3 regions of the Neobacillus solisequens genome follow, and region 3 is predicted to be linked to each of the others. Evidence: predicted binding sites of a transcription regulator. Region 3 holds the regulator's gene; each other region holds the start of a gene.
The links. The regulator Rex, encoded in region 3, represses fermentation and respiration genes when NADH is low (regulators of the CRP and FNR family bind a similar motif). The targets are predictions, from matches to a motif close to TTGTGAAATATTTCACAA.
Positions count from the first base shown of each region.

Region 1: the regulator Rex is predicted to act here: its motif matches at 1,354-1,371, upstream of ACI3K6_RS02465 (DUF3147 family protein).
Region 2: the regulator Rex is predicted to act here: its motif matches at 1,723-1,740, upstream of nirB (nitrite reductase large subunit NirB).

Region 1 covers NZ_JBKFGJ010000002.1:404,249-407,431, forward strand. Annotated here, with positions in the region: gene ACI3K6_RS02450 (PAS domain-containing sensor histidine kinase) at 1-207, opposite strand, end outside; gene ACI3K6_RS02455 (GNAT family N-acetyltransferase) at 298-801, opposite strand; gene ACI3K6_RS02460 (YpzG family protein) at 996-1,148, opposite strand; gene ACI3K6_RS02465 (DUF3147 family protein) at 1,428-1,793, shown strand; gene ACI3K6_RS02470 (DUF3147 family protein) at 1,808-2,188, shown strand; gene ACI3K6_RS02475 (acyl-CoA dehydrogenase family protein) at 2,371-3,183, shown strand, end outside.
Region 2 covers NZ_JBKFGJ010000018.1:114,451-117,633, reverse strand. Annotated here, with positions in the region: gene nirB (nitrite reductase large subunit NirB) at 1-1,707, opposite strand, end outside; gene nasC (assimilatory nitrate reductase catalytic subunit NasC) at 1,853-3,183, opposite strand, start outside.
Region 3 covers NZ_JBKFGJ010000027.1:84,304-87,486, reverse strand. Annotated here, with positions in the region: gene ACI3K6_RS21745 (ABC-F family ATP-binding cassette domain-containing protein) at 1-853, opposite strand, end outside; gene moaC (cyclic pyranopterin monophosphate synthase MoaC) at 1,015-1,506, shown strand; gene ACI3K6_RS21735 (redox-sensing transcriptional repressor Rex) at 1,537-2,199, shown strand; gene ACI3K6_RS21730 (YhbD family protein) at 2,530-3,153, shown strand; gene ACI3K6_RS21725 (polymer-forming cytoskeletal protein) at 3,167-3,183, shown strand, end outside.

The sequences.
Region 1 (3,183 bases), on a different contig from region 3:
ATCTTCTCTGGATTCTTGTAATTGTTTGTTCTTATTATTGATAAAATAAATAAAAGCTGCTGTTACCACTACATAGAATATTTCTTTAGATCTTTCTACGAGTGGAATGAATGTCGGGGGTATAAATTGATGTGTCAGAAAGTTAGTTCCAAAAATCCAAATAATACTTGTAATACAGTAGATAAGGACTAATTTAATTTTTTGCATGAAATACTCCGATTCCTTCTTGTTAGTTAGTATTTTTGTATAAAACGGAGAAATGATAAAGAATAATGATCTTGTTGGACTATAAACGAACTAAGAAACCCGTTTGCCCATAATAAGTAGATCTCTTTCTATGCCATCCAGCTCGGCAATGTTAGGAAGGTGGGCCCATTTTTCAAATCCAAATGTTGAAAAAAGCTTTACACTTGGTACATTGTGGGCAAAAATAAATCCCAATAATGTTTTGATGTTTAAACCCGGGCAGGCATCAATGGCTAATTGAATCAAATATTTACCCAATTTTTTACCACGATAATCCGGGTGAATATAAATACTAATTTCAGCGGTACCGTTGTAGGCAGGTCGACCGTAAAACGATTGAAAACTAAGCCAAGCACAGATGACACCTTGATCAATTACTACCCATAATGGCCGGAACGAAGAAGAATGCTCGTGAAACCATTGCAATCGGCTTTCCACCGTTACAGGCTCCAAATCGGCCGTTACCATTCTGCCTGAAATAGTAGAGTTATATATATTAACGATAGCGGGTAGGTCATCTAAACTTGCATCCCTGATGGTAAAATCAGCAAACATAATCAACACTCCTGACTTACATAACTAGATTAATGTTAATCCTTCCTAACAGTAAAATCAATATGGGGGAATATGTTAATTTTAGTAGGTAACATATAAACATGGAAAAAGCCTTTCCCCGTTCGAAAAACGAGAAAAGGCTTTCCATCCGAAGGATCAAAAATGATCCTTCGCCTCGTTTCAGTTGCCTTACATTACCAACGGTGTGCTTTGGCATTACTCCTTAAGATGATGGTGTTTTGCGACACTTGCGTCTGGCCATTCACCTGGGACTTCTGGCGCTTGGGCCTTGTCCAGGTATGGTGGAATAGCTCTGATTGGGAATCTAAACGCTCTCTGTAGCTCATCAAATCACCTCATTTTAGGATTTGAAACGATGATATCCCAATGGAATATCATTATTATCTTTTGTTAATTTGTTAAAAAATAGTCAACTGAAAAAAGATTAAAAAAGGCTAAATAAAACCCCTTTTGAAAACGCTTCACAAACCTTAATAAAAAGTTCACATGCACAGTAAAGAATATGAGTTAAAATAATAAAGTAAAAGATATATGTGAATATTATCACAATAATAATGTTGCTTATTCTTATTTTGATAAGGCAGAAGGGTAAAGAGGCGAACATGATGGTACATTTATCTGTAAGTGCATTGCTTATTCGATTTTTATTAGGAGGTTTTGCTGTAGTTGCCTGCACAATTGTCGCAAAAAAATTGGGTGAAAAAACAGGAGGCATCTTTGCGGCATTTCCGGCCGTATATCTTGCAGCTCTATTAACAATCGGATTGGATTTTCACGGTGGACAGTTAATCTCTCAATCCATAATCCTATCCAAAGGAGCTATTTTCGGAATGGCCATAAATATTTTAGTTGCCGTTCTTGCCGGCTATTTATTGCCAAGAATGGGCTGGAAAAAAGGAATTATAAATGCAATGGCCTGTTGGCTTGTCGTTTCCAGTGTGGTCGTATTTATTACTTCATATATGCTTTAAAAGGGTGATTCATAATGAATAAACAGGATTTATTGATGAGATTTATTTTAGGTGGAACGGCTGTTTCTTTAAGCTATTTAATAACTGTCATTTCACCCTGGAAAATACTTGCCGGTATCTTTGCGGCGTTTCCTGCGGTTATGCTTACTGCAATTATTATGGTTGGGATCGGTTCTGGAACCAAAAAGGCAACGAATATTGCCAAAGGATCAGTTTACGGAATGATTGGCGGAATCATTTGTGTAACAACTGTTCTTGTAACATTGCATTCTACTGATAACTGGATATTTAGTATTACATTGGGTCTGATCATCTGGCTGTGCAGTTCTATCGCCATATCCAGTTTAAAAGAACGGACAGCCCGAAAAATGATGAAACAGGCAAAATCTATTTAACAGATGCAAAAATCCTTTGAACCCAATCAAAGGATTTTTTTATTTTTGACTTGTTTTTTCTGAAATTTCCGAATAAAATAGAATTAACATACTAACCGGTAGGTATGTGAAGAGCGAAACGAGCATATAGTAGAAATGTCCACAAAAAACTAGTTTGAGAGTTCATGAATGGAGGGAAAAGGATGGATTTACGTTTAACTGACGAGCAAAAAATGGTCCAACAAACGATTAGAAAATTTGTTGAGAAGGAATTAATCCCGCTGGAAAATGATGTGTTAAGAAATGAACGTGAAGGAAAGCCCAGCCTGCCGCCAGGTAAATTAAAGGAACTCCAATTAAAGGCAAAGGAAGCCGGCTTCTGGGGGATTAATACACCTGAAGAATACGGTGGTGCCAACCTCGGCCAAATGATGATGGCCATTGTCTACATGGAAATCTCAAAAACCTTTGTCCCATTTGCATTCGGGGGCTCCGCAGATAATATCCTCTATTATGGTAATGAAGAACAAAAGAAAAAATACTTAATTCCTACAATAAATGGTGAAAAAAAATCATGTTTTGCTATGACTGAGCCTGGTGCCGGTTCTGATACGCAGAATATCAAAATGACAGCGGTTAAAGATGGCAATGAATGGGTACTGAATGGTGAAAAAACATTCATTACCGGTGGAAATGAAGCCGACTTTGTTATGGCGATCGCGATTACTGATAAAGAAATGCATCAAAAAACAAAAGGACGGGAAGGGGTAACCTGCTTTATCGTCGACCGTGATATGGGCTGGAAATCAGAGTATATACATACCATGGGAGAATGGGGTCCAGCCGGTCTTGTCTTTGATAACGTCCGTGTGCCGGAAGAGAACATCCTTGGTGAGCTTCACAAAGGGTATAACCTTGGCCTGGAATGGATTGGATTTGCCAGATGGATAGTTGGAGCAAGAGCTGTTGGAACTGCTGAACGGTTATTACAAATGGCGATTGATTACGCAAAGGAA
Region 2 (3,183 bases), on a different contig from region 3:
GCCATACATTCTCGGTACGACAGAGTACGTTCCATCTTTTTGAATATTGGCATGCATTCGCTCATTCACAAACTTTGATTCTCGTTCATCCTGATATTCTTCTGGATAGACCATTCCCAAATAGTAGTTAAGTGCCGGCCTACATTTAGAACAGCCTTCCTCATTGTTCCAACCAAGAACAAACATTACTTCTTTAACGGTCGACAATCTTTTAGCTTTTATTTCTTCAATTACCTCATCACGAGTTAACCTGGTACAGCCGCATATTGCTTCTTTTTGAGGATTCGCCATGTAGGACTTTCCAAGTGTTAGGTCCAGCGCTTCTCCAACTAGCTGCTTGCATCCTCCGCAAGAACGGGATGCACTCGTACATGCCTTGATCTCCTCAAGTGATGAACAGCCTTGCTGACGGATGGCCTGAACGATCGTCCCTTTTGTAACGCCATTGCACCCGCAGATGATTTCCTCGTCACTCATCAAGGCAACCTGGCTTTTACCAGATTCGATTTCGCTTGATTGTAAAATGGATACTTTTGCCCTGTCAGATATATCTGCTTTCTTTTGAATCAAAGAAAATAACCGATTTCCATCACTGCTGTCCCCAAACATGACTGCACCAACAATTTTGTTTCCCCGTAACACAATCTTCTTATAAATACCCTCTTGTTCATCAAATACTTTTAGGGATTTTTTATCTTCACCTTCCATGAAATCCCCTGCAGAAAATACTTCAACACCGGAAACCTTCAGCTGTGTTGATGATACCGACCCTTGATACGGATTTGTTTCAACACCACAAATATGTTTCGCCAATACTTTGCCTTGTTCATATAGTGGGGCCACCAGTCCATAGACCATGCCATTATGTTCCGCACATTCTCCAACAGCATAAACATGAGGTAAATCTGTTTCCATAAAATCATTGACTACAATTCCGCGATTAACGCCTATTCCACTTTCCCTTGCTACTTCGGAATTTGGCTTTATTCCAACCGCCATAACTATCAGGTCTGCTTCCAGTGAAGTTCCATCACTAAACAGTAATCCTTTTACCCGTTGATCCCCGTAGATTTCTTGGGTTTGTTTTTCTAAATAAAATGACATACCCTGCTTTTCCAACTCATCTTGCAGTAATCTTCCAGCTGTCGGATCTAGCTGTCGTTCCATTAAATATGGCCCCAAATGGATGACCGAAACATCCATCCCCAGATTAATGAGTCCCATCGCTGCTTCCAGACCAAGAAGACCACCTCCAATAACGGCAGCTTTCTTATACTTTTTTGATGCGGCAAGCATCACTTCTGTATCTCCTATATCACGAAAGGTAGTTACCCCTTTCTTGTCGACACCATGGATTGGAGGAAGAAACGGCAAGGACCCGGTTGCCAGAATCAATTCATCATACGGTTCAACTCTCCCACTATTTGTGATCACCGTTTTTTTCAAAGAATTGATTTTCGTTACGGTTTCACCTGTAATCAATTCAATTCCGTTCTCTTGGTACCAGCCCCAATCATTAAGTGTAATATCCGTCACTTCCATATCCCCCTGCAGAACCTTTGAAAGGAGAATTCGGTTATAATTCGGATGGGGCTCGTTTCCAATGATCGTGATCTCAAATGAATCCCTAGCGAGCTTTAAGATTTCCTCAATCGTTCTGACACCCGCCATTCCATTGCCAACCAGAATTAACTTTTTCCTCTCCATTGTAGTCCCACCCCTTAGTAAGTTTATTCACAAACTATAGCACAGGTAAAAATGAAATTTTCGAAACATGTCAGGTATTCTTACGTATTTTTTTAATTTTCAAAAAACAATAATAAAAACCAGGACCAATTGGCCAGGGTTTTTATTATATTGGTGTATTTCTAACTAGGGGTCTAACATTGACAGCGGTCATTTTAAACCCCGGCATTTTGCAAAATGGGTCTAATTCACTTGAAACCAAAAGATTAACATTTTGAGTGTCAGCCCAATGAAATGGAACAAACACAGTATCTTTTCGAATTCCATCCGTATATCGGCTTCTGACTATAATACTTCCATTTTTGGAGCTAATTTTTACTAATGCCTTGTCAGAAAGGTTATATTTCATCGCCGTTTCTGGATGAATTTCCATAAAGGCTTCTCCATTACGGGCCACCAATGACGGGCTTTTTCTCGTTTGAACACCTGTGAGGTAGTGTGCTAATACCCTGCCGGTTGTTAAAAATATAGGATATTCAAAATTGGGTTGTTCTTTTGGAACATTTTGATGGTTCGGTACGATGATCATTTTTGCCCTCCCATCCTCGTGAGCAAAACGGGTTTCAAACAGTCGCTTTGTTCCCGTGTGGACAAGGTCCGGGCACGGCCAAAGAATACCGCCTGTAGTTCTTATTCGATCGTAGGTGATACCATAGTAATCTGATTGTCCCCCTCGGCTTGCTACCCTTAATTCATTAAAAATTTCTTCAGGTGATGAAAAAGCAAAATACTCACCTTTTCCAAGAGCTCTTGCAATTTCACATATGATTTGCCAATCATGCTTTACTTCTCCGGGACATGGATAGGTAGCTTCCCGTAAGGTTACTCTTCCTTCCACATTCGTTAACGTCCCCTCATCCTCTAAATAGGAGGATGCTGGCAAAATTAAATCGGCTAACTTGGCTGTTTCCGAAATAAATAAATCTACAGCAACGAAAAATTTTAATTTTTTTATCGCCTTTTTGACAAAATGGGCATTGGGACTAGAGACGATTGGGTTTGAGCACATTAAAAATAAGCCAGTGATTTCACCCTCATCCATTTTCTCGAATATTTCAACTGCAGATACCCCTTTTCTTGGCAACTCATCCTTCTCAACTCCCCATACTTCTGCAATATAGCTTCGATCATCCTCATTTTCAATTAAGCGATAACCAGGCAGTTGATCTGCTTTTTGACCGTGTTCTCTTGCTCCTTGTCCATTACTTTGTCCTGTAATGGCTCCATAACCGCAAAAAGGCTTGCCAATTTTACCGGTTGAAAGCAAAATATTCAGATAACCGCGCACCCCCATGGTCCCATCTGTCTGTTGTTCCACGCCTCTTGCCGTTAATATCATTCCAGTTTTGGCTTTACCAAACATCAAAGCAGCTTTTCTAATTTCCTCACCTGCAACACCGGTCACTTTTTCAATTTCTCTCATCTCTATAGCTGAAA
Region 3 (3,183 bases):
CCCTTGCCAGGTTCCGTTGAATGAAATCTTGCAGGGATGCAATTTCCTGCTGTTGTTTTTCATAAAGCTTCAGATCGCGTTCATAATTGGCAGCCTTTTGCTCCAGATAGTAACTATAATTGCCTGTAAACCGCTGAATTTGGTTTCGGGAAAGTTCATAGACCTGGGTAACGACTTTGTCCAAGAAATAGCGGTCATGGGAGACAATCAGAATGGCTCCGCTATAGCCTTGTAAGTATTGTTCCAGCCAAGACAATGTTTCAATATCAAGATGGTTGGTCGGCTCGTCCAGGATTAAAATGTCTGGTTTTGTTAATAAAAGTTTACCAAGGGCTAGGCGGGTTTTTTGACCGCCGCTCAGACTGGAAATTGAAACGGCAGAATCCTGAAAATTTAAACCGTTAAGGACAGACCGAATATCTGCTTCGTACTGATAGCCTCCTTGTTCCTTAAAGGTGACCTGGAGCTGATCATATTCCTTTAAAATCCGCTCATATTTGGTTGGGTTATTAAAGACTTCAGGATCAGCCATTTGCGCTTCAAGTCTTCGCAAAGCCTTTTCTTGCTGCTGAAGATGTTCAAAGACGGTTAACATTTCATCCCAAATGGACAGACTTGATTCCAACCCGGTATTTTGCGCTAAGTATCCGATCGAGACACCCTTTGGCTTGATAATTTCTCCACCGTCATGGGAAAGATGCCCTGCGATAATTTTTAGAAGGGTGGATTTTCCAGCACCATTACGACCTACAAGGGCAACACGGTCCCTCGTTTGTAATTCAAGCTTAATATTGGATAAAATAAGGTCAGCACCAAAGTATTTTTGTAATTGATTAACTTGTAATAAAATCATATTTTTTCACCTCTATTACCTAGGAATAGTGTACCGTATTCCTGAAATAACGGCAATAAAGCAGGATATTGTACGTTTTGGAAAAAAATATCACCATTCGCTCAAACTTTCACACACAGAGACGGTAAAATATAGTATCATTTTTTTTGGAGGACTATACTATGGCAGAGTTTACGCATTTTAATGAAGAAGGCAGAGCAAAGATGGTGGATGTAAGCGATAAGCCGGAAACGGCGAGAACAGCGCTTGCGCATTCTAGCATTACTGTGAGTAAAGAAATTTATGAAAAAATCACTAATGAGGAAATGAAAAAAGGCGATGTCTTAGCAGTTGCCCAAGTGGCAGCAGTGATGGCAGCGAAAAGGACATGGGAAATCATCCCGATGTGCCACCCGATTCCATTAACTGGTATAAATGTTACTTTCTCCTGGGAAAGCGATAACGATCAGTATACATTGCAAATTCAGGCAACAGTTAAGACTAAAGGGCAGACAGGTGTTGAAATGGAAGCGCTAACAGCGGCGTCTGTTTGTGCATTAACGGTATATGATATGTGTAAAGCAGTGGATAAGGGTATGGTAATCGGCCCTACCTACTTAATGGAGAAATCCGGCGGCAAAAATGGCGATTTTAGACGACTTGATCGAATATAAACAAAATGATTAGCGGGGTGAAGGAGTAATATGTCGAATGAAACAATGAAAATCCCACAAGCAACAGCAAAGCGATTACCCTTATATTATCGATTTTTACAAAACTTGCATTCTTCCGGAAAGCAACGAGTATCATCAGCCGAATTAAGCGAGGCAGTAAAAGTAGACTCCGCAACAATTCGCAGGGACTTTTCCTATTTTGGAGCCCTTGGTAAAAAGGGTTACGGCTATAATGTCAATTATCTATTGTCCTTTTTCCGAAAAACCTTGGATCAAGACGAATTAACGAAGGTTGCCTTAATTGGGGTAGGGAATTTGGGCACAGCCTTTTTACATTATAATTTTTTAAAAAATAACAATACGAAAATTCAGTGCGCGTTTGATGTTTCACCCGATAAAATTGGCACTTCCATCGGCGATGTTCCGGTTCTGTCCATGGATGATTTGGAAAAACATTTGGTCGAGGATGATATTTCGGTTGCGATTTTAACCGTACCTGCTCCTGTTGCTCAGATGATAACGGATCGCCTTGCGAATACAGGGGTCAGAGGTATTTTAAACTTCACCCCTGCCAGATTAAATGTTCCAGCCTCCATTCGGGTTCACCATATTGATTTAGCAGTTGAACTGCAATCATTGGTGTACTTTTTAAAGCATTATCCATCAATTGGAGAAGTAGAAGTTGAAGAATAATTTTGCCATGGGTCTTTCCATAATTGGGAGGGCCCATTTTTTTTCTAAAAAAAGGAGTAAGACAGAGACCCCTTATTAACCCGAAAAAGGGAGAGGTCCTCGAAGGGTGGGTTTTGGAAAAAGTGATGAGAGAATTCCGATAGAAATCGCAAGTACCTCCTAAAAAACATTTTGATGGGCGGTATTCCTGGATAGAGGCGGACCCATTTTAATGGTCCGGCCTTTTTTTTTTGGTAGGATACCAAAAAATTTACAAAATGATAAAACAACGCCTTTACAACGTAACAGTGTTATGTTACATTAATGTCATCGGAAAGGAGTTTTTAAAAAATGAGTGAGGAGTTAATTTCTAAAAAAGAGTTATTGGATTTAGCAGGAATATCATATGGGCAGTTATATCGCTGGAAGCGAAAAGACTTGATTCCCGAGGAATGGTTTATTCGCAAGTCCACTTTTACTGGTCAGGAGACTTTTTTTCCTAAAGAAAAGATCTTAAAACGCATCGAAAAAATCCAAACGATGAAGGAGAATTTATCGTTGGATGAATTGGCCAATATGTTTTCTCCAAGCGTAACAGACCTACAATTATCAGCTGAAGAACTAGTAAAACGAAACACTGTTTCGCAAACAGCGATAAATCTATATCTGGATATTGAAAAAAATGGTCCTGACTTTAATTTTTCGAGAATACTTGAAATATATGTATTAGATAAGCTATTGCAGTCCGGAGAGGTAAATCTCGAAGAGGGAAGAATGATCGTTCAGCTCCTAGTAGCTAATCGAACGACGATTAAGCAAAAAAGCGGTGAGTTAGTGATCACCCGAAAGCTAGGTGTTTCTTCGTGCCTATTAGCAATCAATGCGGAGAGTATTCATTTTGAAACGGGAACAAAGGTTGTGTCCCGCCTGCCATTGATGGGCTGCATGGAAGAACTAAAAGCCAAATTACTATAAAAGGGGAATGGAAATGGATACGCAAAAAAA